Regions from separate parts of the Cupriavidus sp. PET2-C1 genome, predicted to be linked through region 2. Evidence: predicted binding sites of a transcription regulator. Region 2 holds the regulator's gene; each other region holds the start of a gene.

Region 1 (2,264 bases), on a different replicon from region 2:
CGCGTCCATCGCGCTATAGCGGCCCGCTTCCTCGACGATGACGCGAACGACCGGATCGATGGCTTCCGGCTGGCAGGCGTGAAGCTGGCTCAACGCCAGGAAGCGTTCGGCCACCCATGGCCCCTGGTAGAGCAGCGCGGCCAGCTCGGCGAATGGCGAAAAATCAATCGGCACCAGCTTGGCGCCCATGGCCTGCAAGTCCGCCTGCGCTTGCTTGAAACTGGCCTGCGCCTGCGTATCGCCAAAGAACACCAGCTCATCGGGAATGCCCAGCACGGGCGATGGCGCCAGCGCGGCAGGCGCGCTCTGCGGATAGGTGCGCGAGTAAGGATCGTCGTGGTCGAAGCCGCCGGCGATCTCCGCCACCAGCGCGGCATCGTCGACCGTCAGCGCAAACACGGAGACGCAGTCCAGCGTGCGGCAAGCCGGCACCACGCCGGCGCTGGAGAGCCAGCCCCGGGTGGGCTTGAGGCCCACGATATTGTTGAATGCCGCGGGAATGCGCCCCGAGCCCGCCGTATCGGTCCCGAGTGAGAACGGCACCCAGCCGCGCGCCACCGAAGACGCCGAGCCCGAACTGGAGCCGCCGCTGACATATGCCGCATCGAAGCTGTTAGGCACCGCGCCGTAAGGCGAACGCACGCCCACCAGGCCGGTGGCGAACTGATCCAGGTTAGCCTTGGCCACCACGATGGCCCCGGCCGCGCGCAGCCGCGCCACCGCGCCGGCATCGCGCTCGGCCACATGCGCAAACGCGGGACACGCCGCCGTGGTGGGCCACCCCGCCACGTCGATGTTGTCTTTCACCACGAACGGCACGCCGTAGAGGGGAAACCCATCGAGCTTGCCGCCCGCTTCTTCGACGCGCGCCGCCAGCGCAGCCAGCTGGGCCTGCAACCGCGCCGCATCCAGGCGCGCGATCCACGCCGGGTCCGCTGCGTCCAGCGCCAGGAACGGCGCCAGCGCGTCCGCGGGCGAGGCGCCTTGCGTTCTGTAGAGCTGTTGCCAGTCAGGCAGGGTTCGGCAACTGCCGAGGCTGGCGGCGGATGGGCGCAGAGGCGTCTTGCTGGTCATCGCTTGTATCCCACGTTGTATACATGAAGGCGTTGCAGACCAACAAAGCAGGAGACATGCCATGTAAGACAAAAAACAAATGCTTCTTACATCTCCAGGGAATCGGGGAAATCGGGATCAGGGCGCCTGCGCGGGCCGAAGGCGCATGCGCGGCACGCACCCGTGCCGCACCATGGGTCGGCGCGGGCGGGGCTAAATCAGTGCCAGCCGGCAGGACGACGCCGCAATGTGGTGCGTCGCCCCGGCGGCTTAGAACCGCACGCGAAGGCTGCCGACCAGCGCGTGCTCCCGCACCTGCGAAGCCAGTTGCCCGCGGTAGCTCACGCCAACGCTGACACGCGACCTGACGCGCTTTGGCGGGATGCTGCGCAACAACGGCAAGTTCAACGGACAGCAGATCCTGCCCAAGGCGGTGGTCGATGACATCCGCGGCGGCGGCGACAAGGCCGCGTTTGCCAAGGCCGGCTAGCCGCTGCTCCAAGGCGGCAGCTATCGCGACATGTGGTGGGTCACCCAACGAGCATGGCGCCTACATGGCTCGCGGCGTGCATGGCCAGCGCATTTATATCGACCCGAAGGCCGAGATGGTGATCGTGCGCTACGCATCGAACCCGGTCGCCGGCAATGCCGCCAACGACCCGACGACGATCCCGGCGTTTCACGCGCTGGCGAAGTACCTGCTGGCCACGCCGCGCTGATCGCGGCGGGCTGGCTATTTCGCGCGCCGCGGCGCGCGCGCCGGCTTTTTCGCTCCGGCCGGCGGCGTGGCCAATTGCCCCGCCGCCGCGCGCAGGCATTCGACCAGCTGGATGCTGCTGGGCGTGGGCCGCCCCTCCCGCAGTGTGATCACGCCCACCGGCGGCAGCTCCAGCGCAACGTCCATCGGCAGGACATGGAAGCGGCCTTCCCGCTCGAACTGCTGCCCCACCGACCTGGCCAGGAAGCCCACGGCATCTAGCTGGGAGACGAAGGTGGTGATGGCAAGGTAGGACGACGACTCGATCAGGTCGGTTGGCGGCTGCAGGCCGTGGCGGTAGAACTCCTGTTCGATCTTGACCCGTAGCGAGGCCCATGGCGGCGGCACCACGCAAGGCATGCCGGCCAGGTCGGCCCAGCCCGGTGCACGCTGGCTTGCCAGCGCGTGGCCGCTGCGCACCACCGCCACCATCGGCTCGTTATAGAGCGGCTCG
Region 2 (2,264 bases):
CGGTGTCGACCCGATCGCGGTGGGCGAAATCCAGCGCATCGTCAGCTTCCTCAAGGCACGCAATATCGGCGTGCTGATCACCGACCACAACGTGCGCGAGACGCTGGGCATCTGCGACCACGCCTACATCATCAGCGAAGGCGCGGTGCTGGCGTCCGGGCAGCCTGAGGACATCATCGCCAACGAGTCGGTGCGCAAGGTCTACCTGGGCGAGAACTTCCGCATGTAAGGGCGCGCGGCGCCTGCCGCGCATCGGCCCCCGGGCGGCTTCGGTGTCGCCTTTTATCCTTCAAACGATCATAGCGACATCAGCGATAGCAATTTCCGTTCCATCAGTACGGAAGTTGAGCATAAAATAGGTCGCATGAAACCGTCGCTACAGCTCCGCCTCTCGCAGCATCTCGCGCTTACGCCGCAACTCCAGCAGTCGATCCGGCTGCTGCAACTGTCCACGCTTGAACTGCAGCAGGAAGTGGAACAGGCGCTGACCGAGAACCCCTTGCTCGAGCGTGAGAACGACTGGCTGGACAGCCCGTTGCGCGTGTCTTCGGACGGCTCGGTGAACCTGCAGAGCGCGCCCGCGCCGGCGCCCGCCGATGGCCAGGGCACCAGCGAGAACCGCCCGGATGGCGCCCCCGAAGCCGACGACAGCTACTCCGACAGCAACGAGGACTACGGCAGCGATTGGAGCCTGGACGACTTCGCCCGCCGCCCGCAAGGCGAAGACGACGAAAAGACCCCGATGCAGCTGCGCGACGCCGAGCCCACGCTGCGTGAACACCTCATGGAACAGCTGGCGCCGCTCAAGATTTCCCTGCGCGACAAGGGGCTGGCTATCTTCCTGGTCGAATCCCTGGACGATGACGGCTACCTGAGCACCACGCTCGAGGAAATCTGCAGCGAGCTGCCGGAGGAGCTCGAGTTCGAGGTCGACGAGATCCAGGCTGTGCTCACGCTGCTGCAGAGCTTCGATCCGCCGGGCGTCGGGGCACGCAACGCCGCCGAGTGCCTGGCGCTGCAATTGCGCAGGCTCAAGCATCCGCAGCGCGAACTGGCGCTGAGCATCGTCACCAACCACCTCGAGCTGCTGGCGGTGCGCGATTACACGCGCCTTAAAAAGGCGCTGCAAGTGGACGAACCGGAACTCAAGGCCGCCCATGAACTGATCCGCTCGCTCGCGCCCTATCCCGGCCATGCCTACAGCCGGCCGGAAGCGGATTTCGTGGTGCCCGATGTTTTTGTTCGAAAGTTGAGCGGCGGATGGATCGCCCATCTCAACCCGGATGTGATGCCGCGGCTACGCATCAACGACATGTACGCGCAGATTTTGCGCGGTGCAAAAGGCGACGCGGGCGCGGCCGGATTGCAGCAAAAGCTGCAGGAAGCACGCTGGTTGATCAAGAATATCCAGCAAAGGTTCGACACGATATTGCGCGTCGCACAAGCCATTGTCGAACGTCAAAAGAACTTCTTCACCCACGGTGAAATTGCGATGCGCCCCTTGGTTTTGCGGGAGATTGCCGATACACTGGGTTTACACGAGTCCACCATCTCTCGGGTGACTACCAATAAATACATGGCAACGCCGATGGGGACTTTCGAGCTGAAGTATTTTTTCGGCTCTCACGTATCCACAGAAACCGGCGGCGCGGCCTCATCAACGGCAATCCGTGCGTTGATCAAGCAATTGATAGGAGCCGAAGACGCTAGGAACCCCTTGTCCGACAGCCGGATTGCCGAATTGCTCGGCGAGCAAGGCTTTGTGGTGGCACGGCGTACCGTTGCCAAATACCGCGAAGCGCTCAAGATTCCCGCGGTCAATCTCCGTAAGACTTTGTAGCCGAGCTGCATCGCCTGCCTGATGCAGCTCTTTCAGAAGGAGAAACGCTATGAACTTCAAGATCAGTGGACACCACTTGGACATCACGCCCCCTCTGCGTGAGTACGTGGAAACGAAACTGGAGCGTATCGTCAGGCATTTCGATCAAGTCATTGGCGTAAGTGTGCTGCTCTCTGTCGACAATACAAAAGAAAAGGACCGGCGGCAGTACGCGGAAATCAATCTACATCTCAAGGGCAAGGACATCTTTGTCGAAGCGCATCATGAAGACCTGTATGCCGCTATCGACGCACTGGTCGACAAGCTCGACCGGCAGGTGATTCGCCACAAGGATCGCGTGCAGAGCCACGACCGTGAAGCGGTCAAGTATCAGATGGCCGCATCGCAGATGCAGCAATGACCGTGCCTGGCGGCCCACATACCG
Region 3 (2,264 bases), 930 kb from region 2:
CTCGGGACGCGCGCGCACGACCTCGCGGAACGTGTCGATCTCCGCGCGCGTGGCGGCAGGCCCCACCAGCATGCCGTAGCCGCCGGCCCCGTGGGTTTCCTTGACCACCAGCTCGCTCATGTGGTCCAGCACGTACTGCAGGTCGTCCGGGCGGCGGCACATGTACGTCGGCACGTTGTTGAGGATCGCTTCCTCGCCAAGGTAGAAGCGGATCATGTCGGGCACGTAGGGATAGATCGACTTGTCGTCGGCCACGCCCGTGCCGATGGCATTGCAGATGGTGACGTTGCCCGCGCGGTAGACCGAGAGCAGCCCCGCCGCGCCCAGCGTGGAATCCGATCGGAACACCAGCGGGTCGAGGAAGTCGTCGTCGACCCGGCGGTAGATCACGTCGATGCGCTGCGGGCCCTGGGTGGTGCGCATGTAGAGGTGGTCGTCCTGTACGAACAGGTCGCTGCCCTCGACCAGTTCCACACCCATTTGCTGCGCCAGGAAGGCATGCTCGAAGTAGGCGGAGTTGTACATGCCGGGCGTGAGCACCACCACCGTGGGATCGGCGATGTTCTGCGGCGAGACGCCGCGCAGCATGTCGAGCAGCAGGTCGGGATAGTGCGCCACCGGCGCCACGCGATTGCGCGCGAACAGGTCCGGGAACAACCGCATCATCATCTTGCGGTTCTCCAGCATGTAGGACACGCCGGAGGGCACGCGCAGGTTGTCTTCCAGCACGTAGAACTCGCCCTCGCCAGCGCGTACTACGTCGATGCCCGCCACGTGGGCGTAGATATCACGGGGCACGTCGATGCCGAGCATCTCGGGGCGGTACTGCGCGTTGTTGTAGATCTGGTCTGGCGGGATCACACCGGCGCGGATGATGTCCTGCCCGTGATAGATATCGTGGATGAAGCGGTTCAGCGCCGACACCCGCTGGCGCAGGCCGCGCTCAAGCGTTGCCCACTCGCTGGCGGGGAAGATGCGGGGAATGACGTCGAACGGGATGGTCCGCTCGGTACCGCTGTTGGACTCGTCTTTCTCACCGTAAACGGCGAACGTGATGCCCACGCGCCGGAAAATCAGGTCGGCCTCGGCGCGCTTGTTGTCCATGGTGCCTTCGGACTGGCGCGCCAACCAATCCGCGAACTGCTTGTAATGCCCTCGCACGGCACCTGCCGGCAGGGACTCGCCCGCGTGGATTGCTGCTGCCACGCCATCTTGCCAATCGAGCATCTCGTCGAAAAACCGCGCCGCCATGATGGCCGTTCCCCCATGATTTAGGTGCCGCCCAAACTGCCGGCTATCCCGTTTTGATTGGCTTGTTGTTCCCGGCACAGCACCTTGAGATCACCACCCGAGGCCCGGCGGCTTGGCCGCGGACCGTCTCGTCATGCTTCGAAGTGCTGTCCCTATAGGATACCTATGACCACGAAAGCCGCAAGCGGCAGGCATTCGCGCCATCAAACATGGATAAGCAAGATGTTTGCCAGCCTTCGCTTCGGGCCGGCATTGGCATCGGTTCAACGAGCGATCGCCGCGCCTTGTTGCGCCTGCACACCGGCCAGGATGCGCTGCACCAACGCATCCGGCGTCTGGCGGATATCGAGCACCAGGGCGTCGCGCGGCTCCTCCAGGGTCTCGAACTGGCTCTGTAACAGGGCGGGATTGAAGAAGTGGTCGCTGCGCTCGGCCAGGCGGCCGCCAATGATCGCTGCATCGCCCTTCATGTAGACAAAGGTCACGCCGCCATCGGCGGGCGTCAGGCGGTCGCGGTAGGTTTGCCGCAGCGCGGAACAGGTAAAGACGTGGGTGCGCCCCTCGGCGCGGGCCGCATCGATCGCCGCGCGCATCGCGGCCAGCCAGGGCCAGCGGTCGTCGTCGGTCAGCGGGATCCCGTTGTGCATCTTCGCCTTGTTGGCGGCGCTGTGGAATTCATCGGCGTCGTGGAAGCCGCATTGCAAGGTCTTGGCCAGCAACTGGCCGACCGTGGTCTTTCCGCTGCCGGAAACGCCCATCAGGATGTAGATCATGTCTGCTCCAACGATCATGTTCGGATGGTTTTCCCATCCTTGTCGGTAGTCCCCGCGCCGGTCAAGCGTTCAGCCATGAAGCCATGATAGGACCCGCATGGGCCGGCTCGGGGTCGTCTCCGCCGGCCATCGACCGCCGGAGACACAAATGACACAAATTTAAGGGGCGCTGCCTATTGTGCGACGGCTGCGCCCGTTTGGACAGCGCCGGGCGCGTCGGCCTCGGAGAGGTCCAGCGCG

What was found. Region 2 encodes sigma-54, which starts transcription at its own class of promoters, with help from an activator protein. Its sites were predicted from a motif close to TGGCANGNAANCTGCTTT; they were not measured.
Region 1: a site for sigma-54 is predicted at 1,119-1,136, ahead of atzF (allophanate hydrolase). Genes of this name have one in related genera too.
Region 3: a site for sigma-54 is predicted at 1,466-1,483, ahead of ACX12D_RS06505 (circularly permuted type 2 ATP-grasp protein). Genes of this name have one in related genera too.

Annotation. Positions count from the first base shown of each region.
Region 1 is NZ_CM137260.1:454,192-456,455, reverse strand. Features, by position in the region: gene atzF (allophanate hydrolase) at 1-1,074, opposite strand, end outside; partial or broken gene ACX12D_RS22020 (6-aminohexanoate hydrolase) at 1,412-1,772, shown strand; gene ACX12D_RS22015 (LysR substrate-binding domain-containing protein) at 1,787-2,264, opposite strand, start outside.
Region 2 is NZ_CM137259.1:493,050-495,313, reverse strand. Features, by position in the region: gene lptB (LPS export ABC transporter ATP-binding protein) at 1-229, shown strand, start outside; gene ACX12D_RS02275 (RNA polymerase factor sigma-54) at 365-1,840, shown strand; gene hpf (ribosome hibernation-promoting factor, HPF/YfiA family) at 1,890-2,240, shown strand.
Region 3 is NZ_CM137259.1:1,423,230-1,425,493, reverse strand. Features, by position in the region: gene ACX12D_RS06505 (circularly permuted type 2 ATP-grasp protein) at 1-1,251, opposite strand, end outside; gene ACX12D_RS06500 (gluconokinase) at 1,515-2,024, opposite strand; gene edd (phosphogluconate dehydratase) at 2,198-2,264, opposite strand, start outside.